Regions from separate parts of the Chromohalobacter sp. HP20-39 genome, predicted to be linked through region 2. Evidence: predicted binding sites of a transcription regulator. Region 2 holds the regulator's gene; each other region holds the start of a gene.

Region 1 (7,651 bases), on a different contig from region 2:
CACAGGCGTTGGCCCTTGGCGGCGGCGACGCGGTGCATGGAGTAGCGCCCTTTGAAGAGCTGCAGGTCGCCGGTGTTGAGCGTCAGCGATTCGACGTCGGTGTGGTCGCCCTCGAGCACGCGCTGCACGGCCGCGAAGTTTTCCTCGCCGGGACGGCGGATGCTGGGCGCGTACTGGAACTCACCCCCTTCATTGGGACGCCGCGTCATCAGGCTGACGATGAATTCGTTGGTATCGAAGTGCCAGGGCAACTCGGTGTCGTCGGGCATTACGTTGATGACCAGCCCGGCGATGGGATCGGCGAACTCGTAAATCACCGGCTCTTCGAGGCAGTCGGCCACGAAGCGCTGGAAATCGGGGTCGCGGTAAAGCTGCTGGACGATGGCATCCTCGGGGATCAGATCGCGCGCCACGAAGCCGTTGGTGTAGTGCTGGAAGAAGCGTGCGGGGTGATCCTCGGGCAGCGACGGGTCGTCCGGCGTGACGTAGGGATTGACGTTGTTGTCCGAGTAGAACGCCTGCGGTGCCAGGGCCTCGCTTTCCTCGCGCAGCGGTTCAATGAGGTCCTCGCGAATGAAACTCGATAGCAGGGCGCAGCCGTCGGTGCGCAACTGTTGGCGGACGCCCTCGACCGCTGCCCGGTAAGCGTCGCTATCGCGCTGCAGGATCGGGTAGCGGTCGAGATCGATGAAACGCGCCAGAGGATGATGCTCGGCGGTGACGTCTTGCGCGGTGGTGTGAGTTGCGAGCGTGGCCTGTGACATGAGATCGCCCTCCTGTGCGGTCGTTGATCGGGAGCCCTTGATTGGGAGTCGTTAATGCGGAGTAGCGATACGGTAAAAGGCGGGAGGGCGTGAAACTAATGAGAATGTCCGGCCATCTGCGACGAGATTCTTATCGGTCGCATGCGCCGTGGCGGATAGCGTCTTGTCTTAGGCGTCGGCGCGGTAGAGATGACGCAACGTGGTCGCCATCGACTCGGCGGCGGCGGTGATGTGGGGTGTCTGTGCATAGGCCAGATACCAGGGAATGCGTGGCAGCTCGCCGGCCAGGGGACGCATGACGACGCGCCCTGCCTGATGCGCGTCACGCGCCGCCCAGCGCGAGAGAATGCTCACGCCCTTGCCGGCGGCGACCAGGTCCAGAATCAAGGCCACCGACTCGATCTGCACCATGTGTGAGGGATAGATGCCGGCCGGCTGGAAGAAATGCTCGAATTCATGGCCGGATTCAGGAGTGATGCTGTAGGTGAAATGCCGCCCCTGATCGAAGACCTCGGCGGGTACCGCATCGCTTTGTGCATAAGGGTGACCGGGCGGCAACACGGCCACCAGCGGTTCCTCGAACAACAGCTGATGAGCGATGCCGCGCTGCGAGGGCACCTCGATCATGCAGATCATGTCGACGCGACTGGCGAGTAGTGCCGTGGTCATGTCCGCCATGGGCAGGCGGACCAGGTCGATGTCACGCGCGTGCTGGTCGTAGAGATGCGGAATCGCCCGCGAGAAGGTGTCGTAAGGGCCGATGCCCAGACGCAAGGCGGGCTCGGCGCGGCGTGCCAGTTGCCACGCCTCGAGCTCGGCGCTGCGCAGACGAGGAAGCACGTCGTGCGCGGTTTCGAGTAGACGTTCGCCCGAAGCGGAAAGCGTCAGCCGGCGTCCTTCACGGTGAAAGAGCGCCACGCCCAGGCGGCGTTCCATTTCACGAATGCGATGCGTGGCCGCGGGCTGGGTGATGCCGATGGCGGCGGCGGCATCGTGCACCGTACCGTGGGTGGCAATGGCGTCGATCAATACGTAATACTTGATATCCAGCATGGGACTCAGGGGCTCTTGGAGAGTGACGCGTCGCGTGAAACGACATGCTACGCTCTCGGCTAGGTGCGACAAGATCCCACAACAAGGAGCACGACACCATGTCGGACGATCACGACACCGCCAACGCCGAGCTGGACGAGGCCACGATTCGTCTGGCCACGGAGATCTTCAACAGCGCGCGCAACGGCGAGACGGAAAAGCTGCGCGGCTGGCTGGCCCAGGGCCTACCGCCCAACATGTGCAACGATAAGGGCGACAGTTTGCTGATGCTGGCCAGCTACCACGGTCATCTCGATGCCACGCGGGTGCTGCTCGAGCAGGGCGCGGACCCCGAGATGTACAACGACAACGGCCATCATCCACTCTCTGGCGCGGCCTTCAAGGGCGACCTGGCCATGGCCGAGCTGCTGGTCTCGCATGGCGCCTCGGTCAACGCCCGCTCTCCCGACGACAAGACGGCCTTGATGTTTGCCGCCATGTTCGACAACGCCGAGGTCGTCGACTTCCTGCTGGCGCAAGGCGCCGATTCCCATGCCACCGACAGTCGTGGCATGACGGCGAGCGAACTTGCCTCGGCGATGGGCGCGACGCAGACGCCCTCGGTGCTCGACGCCGTGTAAGCGCTTCTTCACCACGACCGTCTAGAAACGACAATGCCCCTGCGTCAGGGGCATTGTCGCATCATCGTACTGGCAGGTGTCGTGGCTTACACCGCGTCCTTGCCGGTTTCGCCGGTGCGGATACGGATGACCTGTTCGAGCGGTGAGACAAAGATCTTGCCGTCGCCGATCTTGCCGGTGTTGGACACCTGCGTGATGGCGTCGATCACCTTCTCGATCATGTCGTCGTCGACGGCGACCTCGAGCTTGACCTTGGGCAGGAAGTCGACCACGTATTCGGCCCCCCGATACAGCTCGGTATGCCCCTTCTGACGGCCAAAGCCCTTCACTTCCGTGACGGTAATCCCCTGAACGCCGATCTCGGACAACGACTCACGAACGTCGTCGAGCTTGAACGGCTTGATGATGGCGGTCACCAGTTTCATCGTCTTTCTCCTCGCATTGTATATGCGGGTGGCGCATACCACCCTCGATTATGCCCAACGATCATGCTTTCAAGCATACACCGCTGGTCGCGGGATTAAAAAAGGCCCCCCGAAGGGGGCCAGGGGAGCACGCCAGCTCACTCGGTACTCCAGCAAGGTTTACTTATTGCTGGAGGAAAACTCGGGGTAGGCTTCCAAGCCGCATTCGGCCAGGTCGACCCCTTCGTATTCTTCTTCTTCACTGACTCGCACGCCCATCGCGGCCTTGATGATCAGCCACACGATCAAGCTGGCGATGAAGCACCACAGGAAGATGGCGAGGGCGCCGATGATCTGAGCGCCGAAGGAGGCACTGGCATTGGTGAGGGGTACCACCAGCACACCCCACAAGCCGGCCACACCGTGCGCGGAGATAGCCCCCACCGGGTCGTCGATCTTGAGCTTGTCCAGTGCCACGATGGACACCACGACCAGCAGCCCGCCGACGGCACCGATGAGCGTGGCGCCCAGGCCCGTGGGTGACAGCGGATCGGCGGTGATTGCCACCAGGCCGGCGATGGCACCGTTGAGCGCCATGGTCAGGTCTGCCTTGCGGAACCAGATCTTGGCGAGAATCAACGCGGCGATCACACCGCCTGCGGCGGCGGCGTTGGTGTTGACCAGCACCTGCGCCATGTTATTGGCGGAGTCGATGTTGGAGACCATCAGCTCGGAGCCACCGTTGAAGCCGAACCAGCCCATCCACAGGATGAAGGTACCCAGCGTCGCCAGCGGCAGATTCGCCCCAGGGATGGCGTAAATCGCGCCGTTCTTGCCATATTTGCCCTTACGCGGACCAAGTACCAGTACCCCGGCCAAGGCTGCAGCCGCCCCCGCCATGTGGACGATACCCGAACCGGCGTAGTCGGAATAACCCAGCTCGGCGAGCCAGCCGCCGCCCCAGGTCCAATAGCCGGACGTCGGGTAGATGACGGCGGTCATCACCACAGCGAAGGCCAGAAATGCCCACAGCTTCATGCGTTCTGCCACGGCACCCGAGACGATCGACATCGCAGTCGCCACGAACACCACCTGGAAGAAAAAGTCGGCACGGTTGGAATAATAGATATCGCCGTTGCTGCCCATCACCTGGTCGACGGTGTTCTCGCCGCCCAGCAGGAAGCCCAGACTCGGCAGGAAGCCGCCAGCGCCACTGGAATACATCAAGTGGTAGCTGAACAGCAGATACATGGTGCAAGAGATGGCGAACAACACCACGTTCTTGGTCAGAATTTCCGCCGTGTTCTTGGCGCGGACCAAGCCCGCCTCGAGCATGGCGAAGCCGGCGGCCATCCACATGACCAGCACGGCGCAGACCAGAAAGTAGAAGGTGTCGAGCGCGTACGATAGCTGCGTAATATCTTCAGTCATTTATTGTGTCTCCCTTCAGCCCTTGCCTTAAACGGCGTCGGCTCCGCGTTCACCGGTACGGATACGAATGACGTCTTCGAGCGGCGTGACGAATAGTTTGCCGTCGCCGATCTTGCCGCTGTTCGCGGCATTACTGATCGCCTCCAGCACGCTTTCCAATCGGTCTTCCTCCACGGCGATTTCTATTTTTACCTTGGGAAGGAAGTCCACGACGTATTCAGCGCCGCGGTAGAGTTCCGTGTGACCCTTTTGGCGCCCAAAACCCTTCACTTCTGTGACGGTGATCCCTTGGACGCCGTTGTCGGCCAGCGCCTCGCGGACATCGTCCAGCTTGAAAGGTTTGATGATGGCGGTAATGAGCTTCATGCCAGTTCTCCCGTTGTCGGCTTGCGCCTCTCGGGACGTACGCAGAAGCCATGCCATATTGGCTGTGTGCCATTAAAAACAGTCGGTTATGGAAAGGTGTGAAAACCTCGCTGCATGTGGTGCCCAAACATGGACCGTCCCTCGCCAGGTTTTGGTGCGCGGCGCTGACGAGGCTGCACCAAGATGGCGCATGCGTATTTCGCCGGCCTTGCGTATGCTGTGCCGAGATGGAAACGTTCAATCCGAGGGAACTCTCATGGCGACACACGACCTCTTCTCACGTCTCGCACAGCAAGTCGGCGACCGGCTCCAGGACGCCTCGCACGCGCCGGAAGACATCCAGCGCAGCGTTCAGGGCGTGATGCGCGGTGCCTTCGATCGCATGGAACTGGTCTCGCGTGAAGACTTCGACATCCTGATGGAAGTGCTGCAACGCACGCGCTCGCGTGTCGAATCGCTCGAGGCCCAGGTCGCGGCCTTGGAAGCGGCGCTGGACGTGGACCAGAGCGCCCCGGTAGCCGCCGCCGAAGGCGCCGAACCGGCAACCGAGCACGACGCCAATGGCGATGCCGACGAAGCGAGCGCGTCCGACACTTCCCGCAAGAGCTGATCGCCACTCGACAATGGGGGCCGCCTCGGCCAAGTGAGCGGCGTCATGCCTTCCGCATCACGTGCGTTACCGCAGTCAATCAATTAGTGTATACGCATATCTTGATGTGACAGGGGGAAGGCTGCATGGCGCTTGCCATCATCAATACACGCGCCGGCCTGGGCCTGGAGGCGCCGGATGTGCTGGTCGAAGTACATCTCACTAACGGGCTCCCGGGATTGGCGATCGTCGGCCTGCCGGAGGCGGCGGTCAAAGAGAGCCGTGAGCGGGTGCGCAGTGCCCTGATCAACGCTGGTTTCGACTTTCCCACGCGGCGCATCACGCTCAATCTCGCCCCGGCGGATCTTCCCAAGGAGGGCGGACGCTTCGATCTACCCATCGCGTTGGGCATCCTGGTGGCCTCGGGGCAGATTCCCGGCGAGGCCGTGGCGGGGCTTGAGTGCCTGGGCGAGTTGGCACTGGATGGCAAGTTGCGCCCCGTACGCGGGGTCTTGCCGGCCGCCCTGGAGGCGCGCCGTGCCGGGCGTGCCCTGCTCCTGCCCGAGAGCAACGCCGATGAAGCGGCCTTGGCCGGTGATCTGGATGTCCTCCCTGCCGCTGATTTGCCGCAGGTCGTCGCGCACTTGCTCAAACAAGCGCCGATTACGCCGCACCAACTTGGTGAGCGGCCTGCACCGCGCTTGGCCGAGCCCGACCTCGCCGAGGTGCGTGGCCAGCAGCAGGCCCGGCGGGCGTTGGAAGTCGCCGCCAGCGGTGGCCACAACCTTCTTTTCGCTGGGCCTCCGGGGACCGGCAAGACCATGCTCGCCAGTCGATTGCCGGGGATTCTGCCGCCACTCCAAGAAGACGAAGCACTGGAAGTGGCCGCCGTGCGCTCCGTGTGCGGTTTACCGATTCTCGAACGCTGGGGGCAGCGCCCGTTTCGTACCCCGCATCACACCGCCAGCGGTGTGGCGTTGGTGGGCGGTGGCGGCAAGCCGCGTCCTGGAGAGATTTCCCTGGCGCATCACGGCGTGCTGTTTCTGGATGAACTGCCGGAGTTCGACCGGCGTGTACTGGAGGTGCTGCGTGAACCGCTGGAATCGGGCCAGATCGTCGTCTCGCGAGCGTTGATGCAGAGCTGCTTTCCTGCCCGTTTTCAACTCGTTGCGGCAATGAATCCATGTCCCTGCGGACATCTAGGCGACCCGCGCAAAGCTTGTGTGTGCACACCGGCCCAAGTGCAACGTTATCAGGCACGTATCTCAGGCCCGCTGCTCGACCGTATCGACCTCCAAGTAGAAGTCCCCGCGCTGCCCGCCGCGCAACTCACCGAACAACGCAGCGGCGAAAGCTCCGAGGTCGTCCGCCAGCGTGTCCTCGCCGCCCGCCAGCGCCAGGCCCAGCGCGGTGCGCTCAACGCCTATTTGCCTGGCAGCACGCTGGAGGATTTCTGCGCGCTGGATGGCCAGGAGCGCACTTGGCTGGCCGACGTGCTCAACCGCCTCAACCTCTCCGCCCGCGCCTATCACCGCGTGCTGCGCGTCGCCCTGACGCTCGCCGACCTCGCCGAGGAACCCCGGCCCCGCCAGCCGCAGCTGATGGAAGCCATCGGCTATCGTCAACTGGACCGGCTGATCGGCGGCAATGGGGGTGTTTAGGGGTTGGAATGGGAGGCACCGTCTCGTGACTGGTGCCGCCACGTGGCCTCCGGCTTTGCGTGATATTCTGGACTATCCTAGGGTGGATAGGCTGAGTCTAGCCCAAACGCCCTAGAGGTTTGTTATGCCGGTCGCCGTGCCCGTTTTCCTATTGTTTGTCATCTTCGTAGTGGGCTCCATGGTTTATGTCTACCGGTTCCGTGGTCAGGCGCATTATCAGAGTGTGGGTGAGCATTGGCGCAAGGGCTGGCCCATCTTTAACCCATTGAACTGCCTTTTGTACCTGTTTACCGAGAAACGGGCCCGGGCGCCGATCATGGATCGGCAACGCTTTGCTGAACTTCAGGTCATTCAGGACAATTGGGAGATCATTCGCCGGGAAGCCGTGGAACTGTACGAGGACCGGGTCTTTGACCAGACCAGCGATCCGGAATCGAGTGCCTATTACGACATCGGTTTTCGCACCTTTCAGAAGTACGGGTGGAGCAAGTTCTACCTCAAATGGTACGGTACTAAGCACAACTCCGCCCGGGCATCATGCCCCGAGACCTTGAAGATCCTGGACCAGGTGCCGTCTGTGAACGGCGCTATGTTCTCGATCTTGCCGGTGGGCTCGCAGTTGACCCGTCATTCGGACCCGATGGCATGTTCTCTGCGTTATCATCTAGGCCTGTCCACGCCCAATGATGATCGCTGCTACATCAATATCGACGGTCAGGACTACTCTTGGCGAGACGGAGAGGACCTGATCTTTGACGAAACC
Region 2 (7,651 bases):
GGCTGGCGACATCAGTATCCGCGGCCGTGGCCTGCACTGAGGCAAAATCGGTGTTCATGACCTCGCGGACCAAAATCGAGGGGTCGGACACCAACAGCAAATTGAGCGGTAGCGTGCCGATCAGTTCATCGCGGCGAGTGACGACGAGCAGTGTATCGGTAGAGTCGGGCAGTTTCTCGTGTCGGCGTAGATAACGCAGCACCACGTCCAGAGTAATATCCGGACGAATGGTGATGGTGTCGGTGTTCATCAAGCCGCCCGCGGTGTCCTCGGGATAGGACAGCACGGTCTCGATGCGCTGGCGCTCCTGCGCCTCCATGGCTTGCAGGACTTCGTGAATGACCGTGTTGGGCAAGCGTTGTAGCAAGTCGGCGAGGTCATCGACGTCGAGCCCTTCGGTCGCCGAGACGAGCTGCTCGGCATCCATGCGGCTCAGGAACTCGCTCTGGATATCGTCGCCCAGATATTGCAGTACCTCGCCTTGCAGGTCGGGCTCGACCAGTTCCCAGAGGACATTGCGCTCACGTGGTGGTGTCGACTCGAGCAGATGAGCGACATCGACCGGGGCCAGGCCGCGATTGAGCATGCGGCGCGCCTGGTCCAACGCACCGCTTTCCAGGGCGTCGCTGAGCCGATCCAGACGAGGTTGCAGTTGCTTATGATTGGGGCTCATGAGGAATCGGCATCCTTTGTCGATTCTAAAGCGAGGCGCTATGTTAACATCGCTTCGGGCTGGCACGAACACTGTTCGCTAATCAGGCATCTTCCTCGAAGCGTGACTCGAACAAGGCGGTGAGGGCCTCGAGTACTTCATCGGCATCGTCGCCCTCTGCTTGAATGTCGAGCTCGGTCCCGCAGGGAGCCGCCAGCATGAGAAGCGACATGATATTGGCGGCGTCTGCTTCACGTTGGCCATGGAAGACGTGTACACGCGACGAGTAAGACTGGCAGCACTGCACTAGCTTGGTGGCGGCGCGTGCGTGGAGGCCACGCTTGTTGATGAGTTGCAGCTTACGTTGCGGCATCGCCATTCTCCGGCAGCGCCGCTTGTACCCCTAGTTCGCGATGGCGCAGGCGCACCCCATTCATTTGCGTCGCGAAATGCCGAGCCAGCCCTTCGACCAGATAGACCGAACGATGCTGGCCGCCGGTGCAGCCGATGGCGACGGTCAAGTAGCTGCGATTGGTGGCCACATAGGCGGGCAGCCAACGTTCCAGCCATTGGCGGATGTCGTCGAGCATCGCGCCGACGTCGGGATAGGCTTCGAGAAACGCGACGATTTGCGAATCACGCCCATCGAAACTGCGCAACTGAGGGTCCCAGTAGGGATTGGGCAAGCAGCGAGCATCGAAGACCATGTCGGCATCCAGCGGGACACCGCGTTTGTAGCCGAATGACTCGAACGTCAATGTTAGATGTCGGCCGCTGTGACGGGCCACCTGCTCGGCGATACGGCCCCGCAACTCATGGACCGAGAGATTGGAGGTGTCGATGACCAGATCGGCGATATCGCGAATTGACGAGAGATACGCCTGCTCCTGCTCAATGGCCTCGGCAAGAGTCATTTCACTGGTACGCGTCAGCGGGTGACGACGGCGCGTTGCTGAGTATCGCTCCAGCAATATGCGCGAATCGGCGGTCAGATAGACGACTTGGCACTGGATGCCTCGGGCGCGAATCTCTTCGAGCAGCACTGGAAAGCGCCGCAGGGCGTCGGGAAGGTTACGTGCGTCGATACTTACCGCGATGTGCGTGCGCGACGGCGGACCTTCACGCAGTTCATCGATCAGAGGTGCCATGAGACTGGCCGGCAGGTTGTCGATCGCGTAGTAACCGAGATCCTCGAGTGCCTGCAGGGCAATCGATTTGCCGGAGCCAGAACGGCCGCTGATGATCACGAGCTGCATGGGCGCCCCTTGTGTTGCGCGAGTATCAGTTTACGCGGGTGTCAGTTTGCGCTGGTATCGTGCTGTCGGATGGCTTCGATCAGAGTGTCGTAAAGCTGCCGTTGGGTCTGCGCCTGGCGTAGCCGGGTGCGGATGGCGCTATCGTTCATGATGGCGGCGACCTGGGCGAGCAACGACAAGTGTGCATCGTCGGCTTCTTCCGGCACCAGCAGGACGAATATCAAATCGACGGGATCGCCATCGGTGGCATCGAAGTCGATGGGCTCCTGCAGGCGGAGAAAGCCGGCGATCGGCTCCTTGCAGTGCGGATTGCGCGCATGCGGAATGGCGACACCATTGCCGATGCCCGTGCTGCCTAGCCGTTCTCGACCGATAAGACGCCCGAAGACTTCCTGGCTATCGAGGCTGGGTGCGTTCTGTGCGATGAAGGTGCTGAAAAACTCCAGCACACGCTTTTTGCTCCCCCCGGCGACGCCGAAGAGTGCGCGCTCGGGGGGTAGGATGCTTTCCAATGTCATGGCGGATTAACGGGCACCGGCGCCCTGAGCGCGTGCCTGCACCTTTTCCTTGTGTTTGACGAGTTGGCGATCGAGTTTGTCGGTTAAGGCGTCGATAGCGGCGTACATGTCGTCGCTTTGAGCATCGGCGTGAAGATCCGCACCCGCGGCATGAAGCGTGCATGCGGCCAAGTGACGTTCTTTCTCGATGGATAACGTGACTTGGACGGTAGTGATGTTGTCGTAATGGCGTTCCAGACGCGCGAGCTTTTCATTGACGTAGTCGCGTAGAGCATCGGTCAGTTCGATGTGATGACCGGTGATATTGGCTTGCATGGCACGCTCCTATTCCATCGGTTGGCTCTTCGATTGTAACCCTTTTTAGAGCGCTGCATAGCCCTGAGCAGGCGTTGGCTGACAAAGGTCGCGGCGAGTCTACGCAGCGTGGTAAGTGCGTGCAACTCGCCCTCCATCAGGCGAGTCGTTTGCGCTCACTGGAAGAAGGAATGCCCATCGCTTCACGGTACTTGGCGACGGTGCGTCGTGCGACCTGAATCCCGTCCTGGGCCAGCAGGTCGACGAGCTTGCTGTCGGATAGAGGCTTGCGTGGCGGCTCGTCACCGATCAATTTTTTCAGCCGCGCGCGGATTGCCGTGCTGGAATGAGCATCGGTTTCGCCTTGACCACCGACGTGGCTGGAAAAGAAGTATTTAAGCTCCAGGACGCCACGTGGGGTATGAATGAATTTCTGCGTGGTCACGCGGGAGATGGTCGATTCATGCATATCCACTGCGCTGGCGATATCGGCCAGGATCAGTGGTTTCATTGCTTCCTCGCCGTGTTCCAGGAAATCGAGCTGGCGCGCCATGATCTCCCGTCCCACGCGCAGCAAGGTGTCGTTACGGCTCGAGAGGCTCTTGAGCAACCATTTGGCTTCCTGCAGATGTTGCTTGAGAAAGGTATTGTCATCGCTCTTGTCGGCGCGCTTGATGAGCGCGGCGTAATCCGGCTGGATGCGTACCCGGGGGAGCGCCTCGGGATTGAGCTCGATGCGCCAGTCCTGTCGAACGCGGCGTGCGATCAGGTCGGGGATGACATAGTCGTTGCTGCTGTCCTCGAAGGCGAGGCCGGGCCGTGGATCGAGCGTGCGAACCAGCGCGATGACATGATCGAGTTCCTCCTCGTCGAGGCGCAGGCGCCGCTTGAGCAACTTGCGATCGTTGCCGGCCAGTGCCTCGAGGAACTGGCGTACCAGGCGTTTGGCCTGGGTCAGCAGCGGCATGTCCTCGGGTAGAGCACCGAGCTGCAACAATAGGCACTCGCGCAGATCGCGGGCACCGACACCGGTGGGATCGAACTGCTGCACGCGCATCATGACGTGTTCGACATCGCTGGTCTTGAGCCCGGAAAGGCCTTGGCCGCGAAGGCCCTCGACCAGTTCGTCGAGAGAGAGGGTGAGATAGCCGTCGGCACCCACGGCATCGATCAGGCTCTCGGCGATATCGCGGTCTTGCGGTGTCATGTCGGCCATGGCGAGTTGCCAAGCCAGGTGGTCATGCAGGCTGGTATGCGCGGTATTGCGCTCTATGTCGGGTCCTTCCTCGCTACTACCGCCTCCGCCCGTCAGCGAGGAGCCGGCATCTTGATAGGTGTCGCTCCATTCGCTATCCAGCGACAGGCTCTCAGGGATGTCGTCCGTCCAGTCATCCTCCTGCTGGGATTCGCTGACCTCGCGTTCGTCGAAGTTCTCTTCGAGTTCCAGCATGGGGTTGGAGTCGAGCGCTTGCTGAATCTCCTGGCGCAAGTCCAGCGTCGAGAGTTGCAAGAGCTGGATGGCTTGCTGTAATTGAGGCGTCATCGTCAGCTGGGTGCCGACGCGAAGCTGCAGCGTAGGTTTCATGGACATGGAGAATCGGTCGTCGCTTCCTGAAACGGTGCCCGTACGTTATCCCGCGACGACGTCACTTGCAAGAACGGAAGCAACAATCGTGCCATTTATATAAGCGCAGGGCGGTTCCAGTAGCTTGCGCTTACAGTCGGAACTCATGGCCGAGATAGACGTCGCGTACTTTCTGGTTGGCGAGGATGGCGTCGGCATGCCCCTCGGCGATGATCTGTCCGTCGCCGACGATATAGGCGTTATCACAGATATCCAGGGTTTCGCGGACGTTGTGGTCGGTGATCAAGACGCCGATATCACGATCGCGGAGTTGGCGAATGATGCTCTTTATCTCGCCGACGGAAATCGGATCAACCCCGGCAAAGGGTTCGTCGAGCAAGATGAAAGCGGGTTCGGTGGCCAGGGCGCGGGCGATCTCGACGCGACGGCGCTCCCCTCCGGACAGGCTCATGCCGGGGTTGTCACGGATGTGGGTGACATGGAACTCCTCGAGGAGGCGTTCGAGTTGCGCTTTGCGCGCGGCCTTGTCGAGATCGCGGCGTGTTTCGAGAATCGCCATGATGTTGTCGGCGACCGAGAGCTTGCGAAAGATCGATGCCTCTTGGGGAAGATAGCCGATGCCGGCGCGGGCGCGTTCGTGCATGGCGGCGTGGGACAGGTTGCGCTCGTCGATATGCACGCTGCCGGCGTCGGCACCGACCAGTCCGACAATCATGTAGAACGAGGTGGTCTTGCCGGCGCCATTGGGGCCGAGCAGACCGACGATGCTGCCCTGGCGTATGGTCAGGCTGATGTCATGCACCACGCGGCGGCCCTTGTAGCTCTTGGCGAGGTTGGCGGCGCTCAGGGTCTTCATGGGTGTCGGATCCTGCCTGGCTTGGATGAAGGAGTCACGGATATATCACTCGCTGTCGCGGGGCGTCAGCGTCATGCGTACGCGTTGATCGCCCTTGCCGTCATTGTCGGAGCGGGCGTGTACCTCTTGGCGGTCGAGAAAATATTCGACATAGGCGCCATTGAAGGTATCCCCGGCCTGGTGAAGTTCGGCATGATCAATGAGCTCCACACGCCGCTCAGCGGCATGATAAATCACAGTATCGCCCCAGCCTTTGGCCACGGGTTCGTCGGGAGCGGGTTTTTGTTCGAGATAGGCGCGTTCGCCATCGCTACCATGGGCGGTGACCGTGGAAACCTCGCCCTGCGCGTTGCGTTGAATTTCTACGCGTGCGGCCGTCAATTGCATGCTGCCTTGTTGCATATCGACATCGCCGGTGTAGACAGCAGTGCCAGCCTTGTCGTCGAGATCCAGTTGGTCAGCGGCGATCTCGATGGGCTGGCTGGCATCGCTTTCCAGTGCGAGCGCCGTGTGACTGGCGAGTCCCAGTGCGGCGCAGACCAGTGCCGTCTTCAATGGTCGTGTCATCATGATTCGTCCTCGGCAAGCTGTGGGTGGTGACCTCGCACATCACCGCTCAGACGCGCTTGATCAGTGTCGATCCAGGCATCGAAGCGATTGCCGCGCACGCGTTGCTCATGCTGCCGCAACACGGCCTCGGTGTCACTCCAGGCGTGGCCAGTGCTGGACTTGTAATGCAGCACGTCGGTGTTGAGACGCCAGCCCTGCTCGGGTTGTACGAGCTGGGCATGGCCGGTCAGGGTGAGCAGGTCGCGTTGCGGCCCGAGGCGCCCCTTATCGCCCGAAATATTCCATTGACGGCCTGCCGCGTCACGTATTGTAGCTTTCGGTGAAGTGGCGCGAATGACATCGTCGGCGGGAGTGTGCACGAGACGCGGCGATTTAAGCGTCTGGTGGGCAATACCTTGCTCGTTGAAGCGCGTCATGGTGACGCCCTCGAGGTAATAATCCGGCTCACCGGCGGAGTCGCTGGGGACGGGGCCGGGCGAAGAAGTGTTACGTTGTTCGACGATAGCCAAACCGATGCCGAGTATGACGAGGATCAGCAACAGTGCGATGCGCGTCCATTTACGAGAAGACAAGAAAGTCGGCATGGTCCTGTTCACTCTAGATCGTCAAGGTACGGTGCCAGGCTGGCGTCCCAGTGTCCCTGGCAGCTCAGCAAGGCATCACAGATTTCGCGTACCGCGCCTTGACCACCCGGGCGCGACGGAATCCAGTCGGCGTGCTCGCGCACATAGTCCGGTGCATTGCTCACGCTCAGGCCGAGCCCTGCGGCGCGAATAGCGGTCAGGTCCGGCAAGTCGTCGCCGCAGTAGGCGACTGACTTCATCGGTAGAGCGAGCTGTTCACATAGGGCTTGAAGCGCCACCAGTTTATCCTCCCGCCCTTGCTGGACATAGGCGATATCCAGTGCCTCGGCCCGTCGGCTGACCATGGACGATTCGCGCCCGGTGATCAACGCGACGACGACGCCGCTTTGCTGCAGCAGCTTGATGCCGAGGCCGTCGAGAATGTTGAAACACTTGGTTTCCTGACCATCGCTTTGAAAGTGCAGCGTGCCATCGGTGAGTACACCATCCACGTCCAGCGCCAGTAAGCGGATGCCTCGTGCCTTGGCACGCCAGTCGGCGGAATGCGTCATAGGGGCTCCTCAAATGACGCCGCTGGCCAGTAGGTCGTGCATATGCAGCGCCCCGACCGGGCGGCCTTCGTCGTCGACCACGGCGAGTGCCGTGATGCGGTTATCTTCCATGATCTTGACGGCCTCGGCGGCGAGCAGCTCCGGCCGGATGGTTTTACCGCCATGGGTCATGACGTCATCGACACACAAGCTGCGCAGGTCATCATGGCGGTCGAGAGTGCGCCGCAGGTCACCATCGGTGTAGATGCCGGCCAGATGACCGGCCTCATCGATTACGCAGGTGAAGCCTAGGCCCTGGCGGGTGATTTCCAGCAAGGCGTCGCGTAGTGGACTGCCCAGCGCGACGCGGGGCAGGCGCTCGCCGTGATGCATGAGGTCTTCGACCCTGAGCAGCAGGCGTCGCCCTAGGCTACCGCCGGGATGCGACAGGGCAAAATCTTCTGCGGTGAAACCGCGTGCTTCGAGCAACGCCACTGCCAAGGCATCGCCCATGGCTAGCGCGGCGGTCGTCGAGGTAGTCGGCGCGAGGTCAAGCGGGCAGGCCTCGCGGGCCACGGCGGTGTCCAGGTGCGCTTCGGCGTGGCGTGCCAGGCTCGAGCCAGGGCGCCCGGTCATGCTGACTAGAGGAGTTCCCATGCGCTTGAGAAGTGGTAGCAGTGCCGTGACTTCGGCGGTTTCGCCCGAGTTGGAGAGGGCCAGGACGACGTCACGGGGTGTGATCATGCCCATGTCGCCGTGGCTGGCCTCGCCGGGATGGACGAAAAAGGACGGTGTACCGGTGCTGG
Region 3 (7,651 bases), 150 kb from region 2:
CGATCACGTCAATGCCGGCACACCCGCCACGCTGGATGCCGACGCGCTCAATGACGAGCAGAAAACCCTGCGCCGCAAGACCCACGAAACCATTGCCAAGGCCAGCGACGATATCGGGCGCCGCACCACTTTCAACACCGCCATCGCCGCCGTCATGGAACTGGTCAACGCCCTGGGTCGCTTCCAGAACGAAGACGCCGCCACCACGCCGCAAGGCCTGGCGGTCACGCGCGAAGCGCTGGAAGCCAGCGTGCTGATCCTGGCGCCCATCGTACCGCACGCCTGCCATGCGCTATGGGAAGCCCTGGGGCATGAGACGCCGGTCATCGACGCCGACTGGCCAGTCGCCGACGAAGCGGCCATGGTCAAGGACAGCGTCGAACTCGCCGTTCAAGTCAACGGCAAGTTGCGGGCCCGCCTCGACGTCCCGGCGGCGGCCGACAAAGCCGCCATCGAGGCCCGGGCGCTCGAGGCGGAGAACGTACGCCGTCATACCGAGGGCAAGACCGTGCGCAAGGTCATCGTCGTGCCCGGCAAGCTGGTCAATATCGTCGCCAACTGACTCGGCCCATATGCCCGCTCCCCGAGGAGCGGGCCCAAGCCCGCAAGGAGGCCTGCGTGAAGCGCCGTTCGCTCATCATCCGATCTCTGCTCCTACTGACCCTGACGACGCTGCTCGCCGGGTGCGGTTTTCAATTGCGTGGCACCGCCGCCGCCGCGCTCGACATTCCCTCGCTGACGCTGTCCGCCCCCGACGGACGCTTCGAAGACGCTGTGGAACAGGCATTGCAAGGCACCGGCACTACGCTCGAGGACGACGCCCCGCTACGCGTCAACTTGGGCGAGGAGCAGATCCGCGAGACGCGCTTGACCCAAGGCGCCAGCGGGAGCCAGGAACGTCGCCTGACTCTCAGCGTGCCCTTCTCGGTGCAGCGCAGCGAAGACAACGCCTACCTGCTCGACCAGCAGACTCTCGAAGCCAGCACCACGCTGAGCGTCGACAACGACAACCTGCTGTCGCAGGACGAACTCCGCAATGAAGCGCTCCGATCATTGCGTCAGGAAGCGGCACGTCAACTCGTCGACCGTCTGCGCGCGCTCGAGATACCATGAGGGTCTTTCCCGACAAGCTGGACGAGGCGCTGGGCAAGCGCCTTCAGCCGGTCTACATCGTCGCCGGTGACGAGCCGTTGATCCATATGGAGGCCTGCGACGCCATCCGTGCGGCGGCACGTCAGCGCGGCGTCGAGGAACGCGACGTACTCCACGTGGAAAACGGCTTTCAGTGGGGACGTCTCACGGAGTCGGCAGCAAGCATGTCGCTGTTTGCCTCGAGCAAGCTCATTGAGCTGCGCCTGGGCAGTCAGTCACCGGGGCAAGAAGGCGCCAAGGCACTCGATGCCTACGCCCGCCAGGCCAAGGACAGCGACGACATTCTCCTGATCAGCAGCGCGCGCCTCGACCGACGCGCGCAGTCGAGCGCCTGGTTCAAGGCATTGGACAAGATCGGCGTATTCGTTCCGGTCTGGCCGGTGGATCACCAGCGTCTGCATTTCTGGGTACGGGATCGCGCGTCGCGCCATGGGCTGTCGCTGGACATGGACGCGGCACGCCTGCTCGGCGAGCGCACCGAAGGCAATCTACTGGCCGCCGACCAGGAACTGCAGAAGCTGGCGCTGATCAATCCGCCCAATGCCCGGCTCGACACCCAAGCCATTGCCGGTGGTGTGGAGGACAATGCACGCTACGATGTCTTCACGCTGATCGATGCCTGCCTGCGTGGCGATCGCGTGCGCGTCTCGCGCATCGTCGGCGGATTGCGCGGCGAAGGTATCGAGGCCCCGGTAGTACTCTGGGCGTTGACCCGCGAACTGCGTATCTTCCTGTCGCTGGCACAGCACCTCGACCAGGGACAGAGCCTCGATCACGCCTGCAAGTCACAGCGTCCGCCAATTCCTGACAAGCGTCGCCCGCTCTACCAGCAGGCTTTGAAACGGATGCCACTCAAGCGGCTACACAAGCTATTATTGTTCGCACAGCGACTGGACTTGGCCATCAAGGGTGCCGTGACGTTACCCGTCTGGGAAGGGCTTCACGACTTGTCGCTCACCTTGGCCGGTGGGCGCGGCCCCCTGGCCGAGATGGCGTATTCTTATCGTATCGCCTAGATCGACACAGGCTTGCATGTCATCTGGCGAAGGGCACGTATCAGGCAAAGGAGAGCTGGGATGTCTTATACGATCGCACTCAAGCGTATCTATCAGGCCGCCGAGGAAGGCGATGGTGCGCGTGTTCTCGTCGACCGCCTATGGCCACGCGGTAAGCGCCGCGAGTCACTGGACCTCACCGACTGGTATCGCGACGCCTCGCCCTCCAACGCCTTGCGTCGTGCCTGGCATCAAGGGGAGCTCAACGACGCCGTGTTCGGCTACCGCTATCGTTGGGAAATCGAGGACGACCCTGATGTCTTGCTGCCCCTCATGCGTTGGGCGCGCGAAGGCACGCTCACCTTGTTGACCGCCTCCCGAGAGCCGCAGCGCTCACACCTCCCGTATTTACGCGACATGCTGCTCAAGGCATTAGCAGACGAAGATAGCGAGGCGGACGATCACACCCCCGCGTCCTCGCCGTGCTACGCCGATCAGGTAAAGCAGCCCGACGCCGATGGCCCGTCTTCGTCCTAGCCCCCTTCCCCCCGCCACTGACAACTCCCCAGCCAGGGCACTTGCGTTGTCATCTGTTGGCATCCGAAATCGCAGGCATCATGGATTCTCATCAATCCCGGCAGCGGGGTGCGTTACTCTGGGTAACGACGAAAGTCGCAACTCGATAACACTCTATAACAACAGAGGTATGTCGCTGCCATGAAACACCCCATCACGACACTACTCGCCACCCTGGGACTGAGCCTTTCCGCTGCGACCACGACGGCACACGCACAAGACGATCCCATCGTCGTCGGCGGTCTCAACTATACCGAACACCTGATCCTCACCTCGGCCACCGTGCAACTGCTCGAGGCCAACGGCTACAACGTCGACAAGCGCGACGGCCTGGGCACCTCGGTGCTGCGCCAGGCGCAGGAGAACGGCCAGGTCGACCTCTACTGGGAGTACACCGGCAATTCGGTGATCCTGTTCAACGACCAGCCGCAACCCGACAACGCCGCCGAGACCTACGCCACCGCCAAGCGCCTGGATGCCGAGAAAGGATTGATCTGGCTGGATCCCTCGGATACCAACAACACCTATGCGCTCGCCATGCGCAAGGCCGACGCCGAACAACGCGACATCCACACCCTTTCGGATCTAGCCACGGCGATGAACGATGGCGCCGATCTGACGCTCGCGTCCAATGCCGAGTTTTATGCCCGCGACGATGGCCTGCGACCACTGCAGGAAGCCTATGGGTTCGAATTTCCGCGTTCACGCGTCAAGCGCATGGATTCAGGGCTGACCTACAATGCGCTGCGCGAAGGTGAAGTCGACGTGGCGCTCGTATTCGCCACCGATGGCCGCATCGGCGCCTTCGACTTCGAGGTGCTCGAAGACAACAAACAGTTCTTCCCGGTTTACCAGTTGGCGCCAGTGGTTCGCGAGGAAACGCTCGACGCGCACCCCGAGCTCAAGCCCCTGCTCAACGGCATGTCCGCCGCGTTGAATGACGCAACGCTGATCGACCTCAACCGCCGTGTGGATGTCGACGACCAGAACATCGAAAAAGTCGCCAAGGACTTCCTGACCGAAAACGACCTGCTCTGACGCCCCGACTCGCGCCTTCCTCCTTTTCCGGGGGCGATGCCGACATCGCCCCTGCTGACGACAGGACGCCCCATGTTTCCGAGTGGAAGCCAACCCGATGCTCGGGAAGTGCGTGACTTCCCGTACCCGATCATCGAGGAACCAGCACTGTTCATTCCGCTGCCCGACGGCAGCCGACTCGCGGCACGCATGTGGCGGCCGGCGGATGTCGAGACACATCCCGTGCCCGCGATCATCGAGTGCATTCCCTACCGCAAGCGGGACGCCACCAGTGCCGACGACGAGCGCATGCATCCCTATTTCGCCGGCCACGGCTATGCCGCGCTGCGTATCGACCTGCGCGGCAGCGGCGATTCGGACGGCGTGCTCGAGGACGAATACCTGGCGAGCGAGCAGGACGACATCGTCGCCGCGATCGCCTGGCTCGCCGAGCAACCCTGGTGCAGCGGCCGCGTCGGCATGTTGGGCATCTCCTGGGGCGGATTCAATTCGCTGCAGGTGGCCTCGCGCCAGCCGCCGGCGCTCGGCGCGATCATCGCCGTCGGCGCCACCGTCGACCGCTATCACGACGACGTGCACTACAAGGGCGGCTGCGTGCTCAACGAGAACTTCGGCTGGGCGGCCTCGTCGCTTGCCTTCATGTCGCGGCCGCCAGACCCCGCCTTGCGCGACGACTGGCGCGAACTCTGGCAACACCGGCTCGCCCAGCAACCCTTCGTCGCCGAGAACTGGTTCGATCACCCGACGCGCGATGCGTACTGGCGCCACGGCTCGGTGTGCGAGGATTATTCGCGTCTGACGACGCCGACCCTGGCCGTCACCGGCTGGGCCGACGCCTACGTCAACTTCGTCGCCGAGATTCTCGAGCACGCGCCCTGCCTCCGGCGCGGTATCGTCGGCCCCTGGCCGCACGCCTACCCGCACCTGGCGATGCCCGGGCCAACCATCGGCTTTCTACAGGAAGCGCTGCGCTGGTGGGATCACTGGCTGAAGGACCGCGACACCGGCATCATGGAAGAACCGCTGTACCGCATTTACTGCCCCTCCTTTTCCGGGGCCGATCCGCAACGGCTCGAAGTGCCCGGCGAATGGCTCGCCGAGACCCAGTGGCCGAGCCCGCATATCGCCTCTCGCGGCCTGGCGTTGGGCAACGGTGAGCTGCATGCCCCGGACGACGACGCCCGCCCCGGCGTGGCCAAACTGCGTGCGCCTGCCGACAACGGTCTGCAGTGCGGCGAGTACATTCCCCACAGCAGCGGCCCCGAGATCGCCGGTGACCAGCGCGGCGACGACGCCCACTCGCTGACCTACGACACCGATCCGCTGGATGCCGACACGGTGATCCTGGGGCGCCCCACGCTAGCGCTGCGGGTCAGCGTCGATCAGCCGCGCGCCAATCTGATCGTTCGCGTGTGCGACGTCTCGCCCGAGGGCGTCTCGCAACGCGTCTCCTACGGTGTGCTCAACCTCTGCCACCGCGAAAGCCACGTCACGCCGTCCGACGTGCCGTGCGATACGCCGCTCGACGTGACCGTGTCACTGAACCAGACCTGCTATCGCTTCATTGCCGGGCATCGGCTGCGCGTCTCGGTGACCACCGCCTACTGGCCGCTGGTCTGGCCGAGCCCTTACCCGGTGACGCTGACCCTGCACGAAGCCGACTCGCGGCTCACCCTGCCCCAGCGCACCTCGCACGAGGCGCCACCGGTGGCATTCGAACCGGCGGTGTTTTCCGGGCCCATGCAGCATCGGATCAAACGCGCGGGCGAACAGTCCCGGGACGTCACCCACTCGCTGACCGACGGCTGGACCCGGCATGCCATCATCGACGACTTCGGCGAGATCGCCTACGACCACGGCCTGACCAACATCGCCTCGGCGGACGAGCGTTACGCCATCCACCCCGCGGCACCGGTCACCGCGACCATGAGCAAGAGCTGGCGCCAGACCTTCCAGCGCGACGATTGGCAGGTGCACACCGAGACCTGGGCGAAGCTGAGTTGCGACGCCGAGTGGTTCTATCTGGAAGCCCGCCTGCAAGCCTTCGAGGAAGGCGAACGCTTCATCGACCGGCACTGGAAAACGCGCCGCCAGCGACGTTGGGTGTAATACCACGGGGGGCCACTCTGAAACAGGATGCCACCTGTTGGCGTCAGAACGCCCGAGGCAACGCCTCGGGCATTTTTGTGCCATGCGTTAGCCCCATAATGGCTCCCTTCATGAACCATGGTGGTGCAAAGACCACGCGTTACGACAGCCCACGACCGCGTATTACGGATCTTATTGTGCACATTGCACAGTTTATTGACTCTCCGGTAAGTGGAAATCGACAACTTCTCACCGTCGTTACCACCTCCCCCTAATAGTGGAACATCTCTTGCTTAATGCTTGGTGTAGAAAGACCACCTCCCGCTATTCATGCGAACTCCCTGCGGAGCACACGATGGAAAACTCAGACTACCCATTGAGCGAGGTGCCCGGAAGCGAACGTAAAGGGCTGCTCTCCACCTCGGTTGTACTGCTCGGTTTTACCTTTTTTACCGCCACCATGTGGGCAGGCGGATCACTCGGCATCGCGTTCCCGTTCGGCGAGCTATTGGGGGTGATTCTTATCGGCAACCTGCTGCTGGGCAGCTACGCGGCGGCCCTGGCTTATATTGCCTGTAAAAGCGGCCTCAACTCCGTGCTGATGGGACGTTTCTGCTTTGGCGAGGTGGGCAGCAAACTGTCCGACTTCGTGCTCGGCTTCACCCAGATCGGCTGGTACGCCTGGGGAACCGCCACCATCGCCGTGGTGCTGGTAAAGACCACCGGCCTGCCGGCATCGCTCGAGACCCCGCTGATGGTGCTGTTCGGCCTTGCCTTCTGCGTCACCGCGATGATCGGCTTTCGCGGACTGGATCTGCTGTCCCGCTTTGCCGTGCCGGCGATGATGCTTTTTATTCTGATCAGCCTTTACACCGGCATGGTGGATGTAGGCGGGCTTTCCGGCCTTGCCGGCCAGACGCCCTCCGAGAGCATGAGCATTGCCGCCGCCATCACCGTGGTGATCGGCACCTTCATCAGCGGCGGCACCCAAGCCACCAACTGGAGTCGTTTCGCCCGCACGCCGAAGATCGCCGTGATCGCGACGCTGGCTGCCTTCTTCATCGGCAACAGTCTGATGGTGCTGACCGGCGCACTGGGAGCAATGATCTACCAGCAGGCGGATATCGTCGATGTGATGCTGGCTCAGGGCTTCGTGGTGCTTGCCGTTCTGATGCTGTTCCTCAACATCTGGACCACCCAGGACAACACCATCTACAACTTCGCCGTGGCCGGCTGCAACCTGCTGCGCACCGACAAGCGCAAGGTGGTCACCGTCGCCGGCGCGGCCATCGGTACCGTGCTGGCCGTGGGTGGCATGTACAACCTGCTGATTCCGTTCCTGGTGCTGCTCGGCACCTTCATCCCACCGATCGGCGGTGTCATCATGGCGGACTTCTGGCTCAACCATAAGGGTCGGTATCCGAAGCTGGCCGACGTCAGTCTGCCCGCTTTCAACTGGATCGGCCTGGCCTCCTATGCGATCGCCTCCGGGGTGGCTTACTTCTCCCCGGTACTCCCGCCGCTGGTGGGCGTCATCGCCGCAGCCTTGTGCTACGCCATCCTGCTGAAACTGTCGATCCCCCGCCCAGCGATGGACCCGGCCAAGGACTGACATGGCGATAACCTGCGCCGAGATACCGCGGCTGCCCGGCCTGGAGGAGGTCCGCTTCCGCGGCTGGCCAGGACAATCTGTTCGGCAACCAGCAGCAGACCGCCGAAAGCCTCGGAATTCATTGCAACACGCTAAGACACCGCCTGAAACGGATCGAGCAACTGATCGGCCATCGTCTCGGTGACGCTTT

Evidence for each region. Region 2 encodes sigma-54, which starts transcription at its own class of promoters, with help from an activator protein. Its sites were predicted from a motif close to TGGCACNNNNNTTGCTNT; they were not measured.
Region 1: the regulator sigma-54 is predicted to act here: its motif matches at 4,677-4,694, upstream of RVY79_RS05840 (P-II family nitrogen regulator).
Region 3: the regulator sigma-54 is predicted to act here: its motif matches at 6,128-6,145, upstream of codB (cytosine permease).

Annotation. Positions count from the first base shown of each region.
Region 1 covers NZ_JAWHTP010000002.1:492,722-500,372, forward strand. Annotated here, with positions in the region: gene RVY79_RS05815 (hypothetical protein) at 1-764, opposite strand, end outside; gene RVY79_RS05820 (LysR family transcriptional regulator) at 933-1,817, opposite strand; gene RVY79_RS05825 (ankyrin repeat domain-containing protein) at 1,916-2,437, shown strand; gene glnK (P-II family nitrogen regulator) at 2,524-2,862, opposite strand; gene RVY79_RS05835 (ammonium transporter) at 3,022-4,272, opposite strand; gene RVY79_RS05840 (P-II family nitrogen regulator) at 4,300-4,638, opposite strand; gene RVY79_RS05845 (accessory factor UbiK family protein) at 4,895-5,248, shown strand; gene RVY79_RS05850 (YifB family Mg chelatase-like AAA ATPase) at 5,374-6,888, shown strand; gene RVY79_RS05855 (aspartyl/asparaginyl beta-hydroxylase domain-containing protein) at 7,013-7,651, shown strand, end outside.
Region 2 covers NZ_JAWHTP010000003.1:214,712-222,362, forward strand. Annotated here, with positions in the region: gene mgtE (magnesium transporter) at 1-673, opposite strand, end outside; gene RVY79_RS07585 (HPr family phosphocarrier protein) at 756-1,025, opposite strand; gene rapZ (RNase adapter RapZ) at 1,012-1,908, opposite strand; gene ptsN (PTS IIA-like nitrogen regulatory protein PtsN) at 1,950-2,426, opposite strand; gene hpf (ribosome hibernation-promoting factor, HPF/YfiA family) at 2,433-2,741, opposite strand; gene RVY79_RS07605 (RNA polymerase factor sigma-54) at 2,878-4,311, opposite strand; gene lptB (LPS export ABC transporter ATP-binding protein) at 4,436-5,161, opposite strand; gene lptA (lipopolysaccharide transport periplasmic protein LptA) at 5,207-5,731, opposite strand; gene lptC (LPS export ABC transporter periplasmic protein LptC) at 5,728-6,315, opposite strand; gene RVY79_RS07625 (KdsC family phosphatase) at 6,324-6,866, opposite strand; gene RVY79_RS07630 (KpsF/GutQ family sugar-phosphate isomerase) at 6,876-7,651, opposite strand, start outside.
Region 3 covers NZ_JAWHTP010000003.1:63,219-70,869, reverse strand. Annotated here, with positions in the region: gene leuS (leucine--tRNA ligase) at 1-562, shown strand, start outside; gene lptE (LPS assembly lipoprotein LptE) at 619-1,113, shown strand; gene holA (DNA polymerase III subunit delta) at 1,110-2,168, shown strand; gene RVY79_RS06755 (DUF488 domain-containing protein) at 2,229-2,684, shown strand; gene RVY79_RS06750 (glycine betaine ABC transporter substrate-binding protein) at 2,865-3,761, shown strand; gene RVY79_RS06745 (CocE/NonD family hydrolase) at 3,834-5,870, shown strand; gene codB (cytosine permease) at 6,205-7,461, shown strand; gene RVY79_RS06735 (helix-turn-helix domain-containing protein) at 7,539-7,651, shown strand, end outside.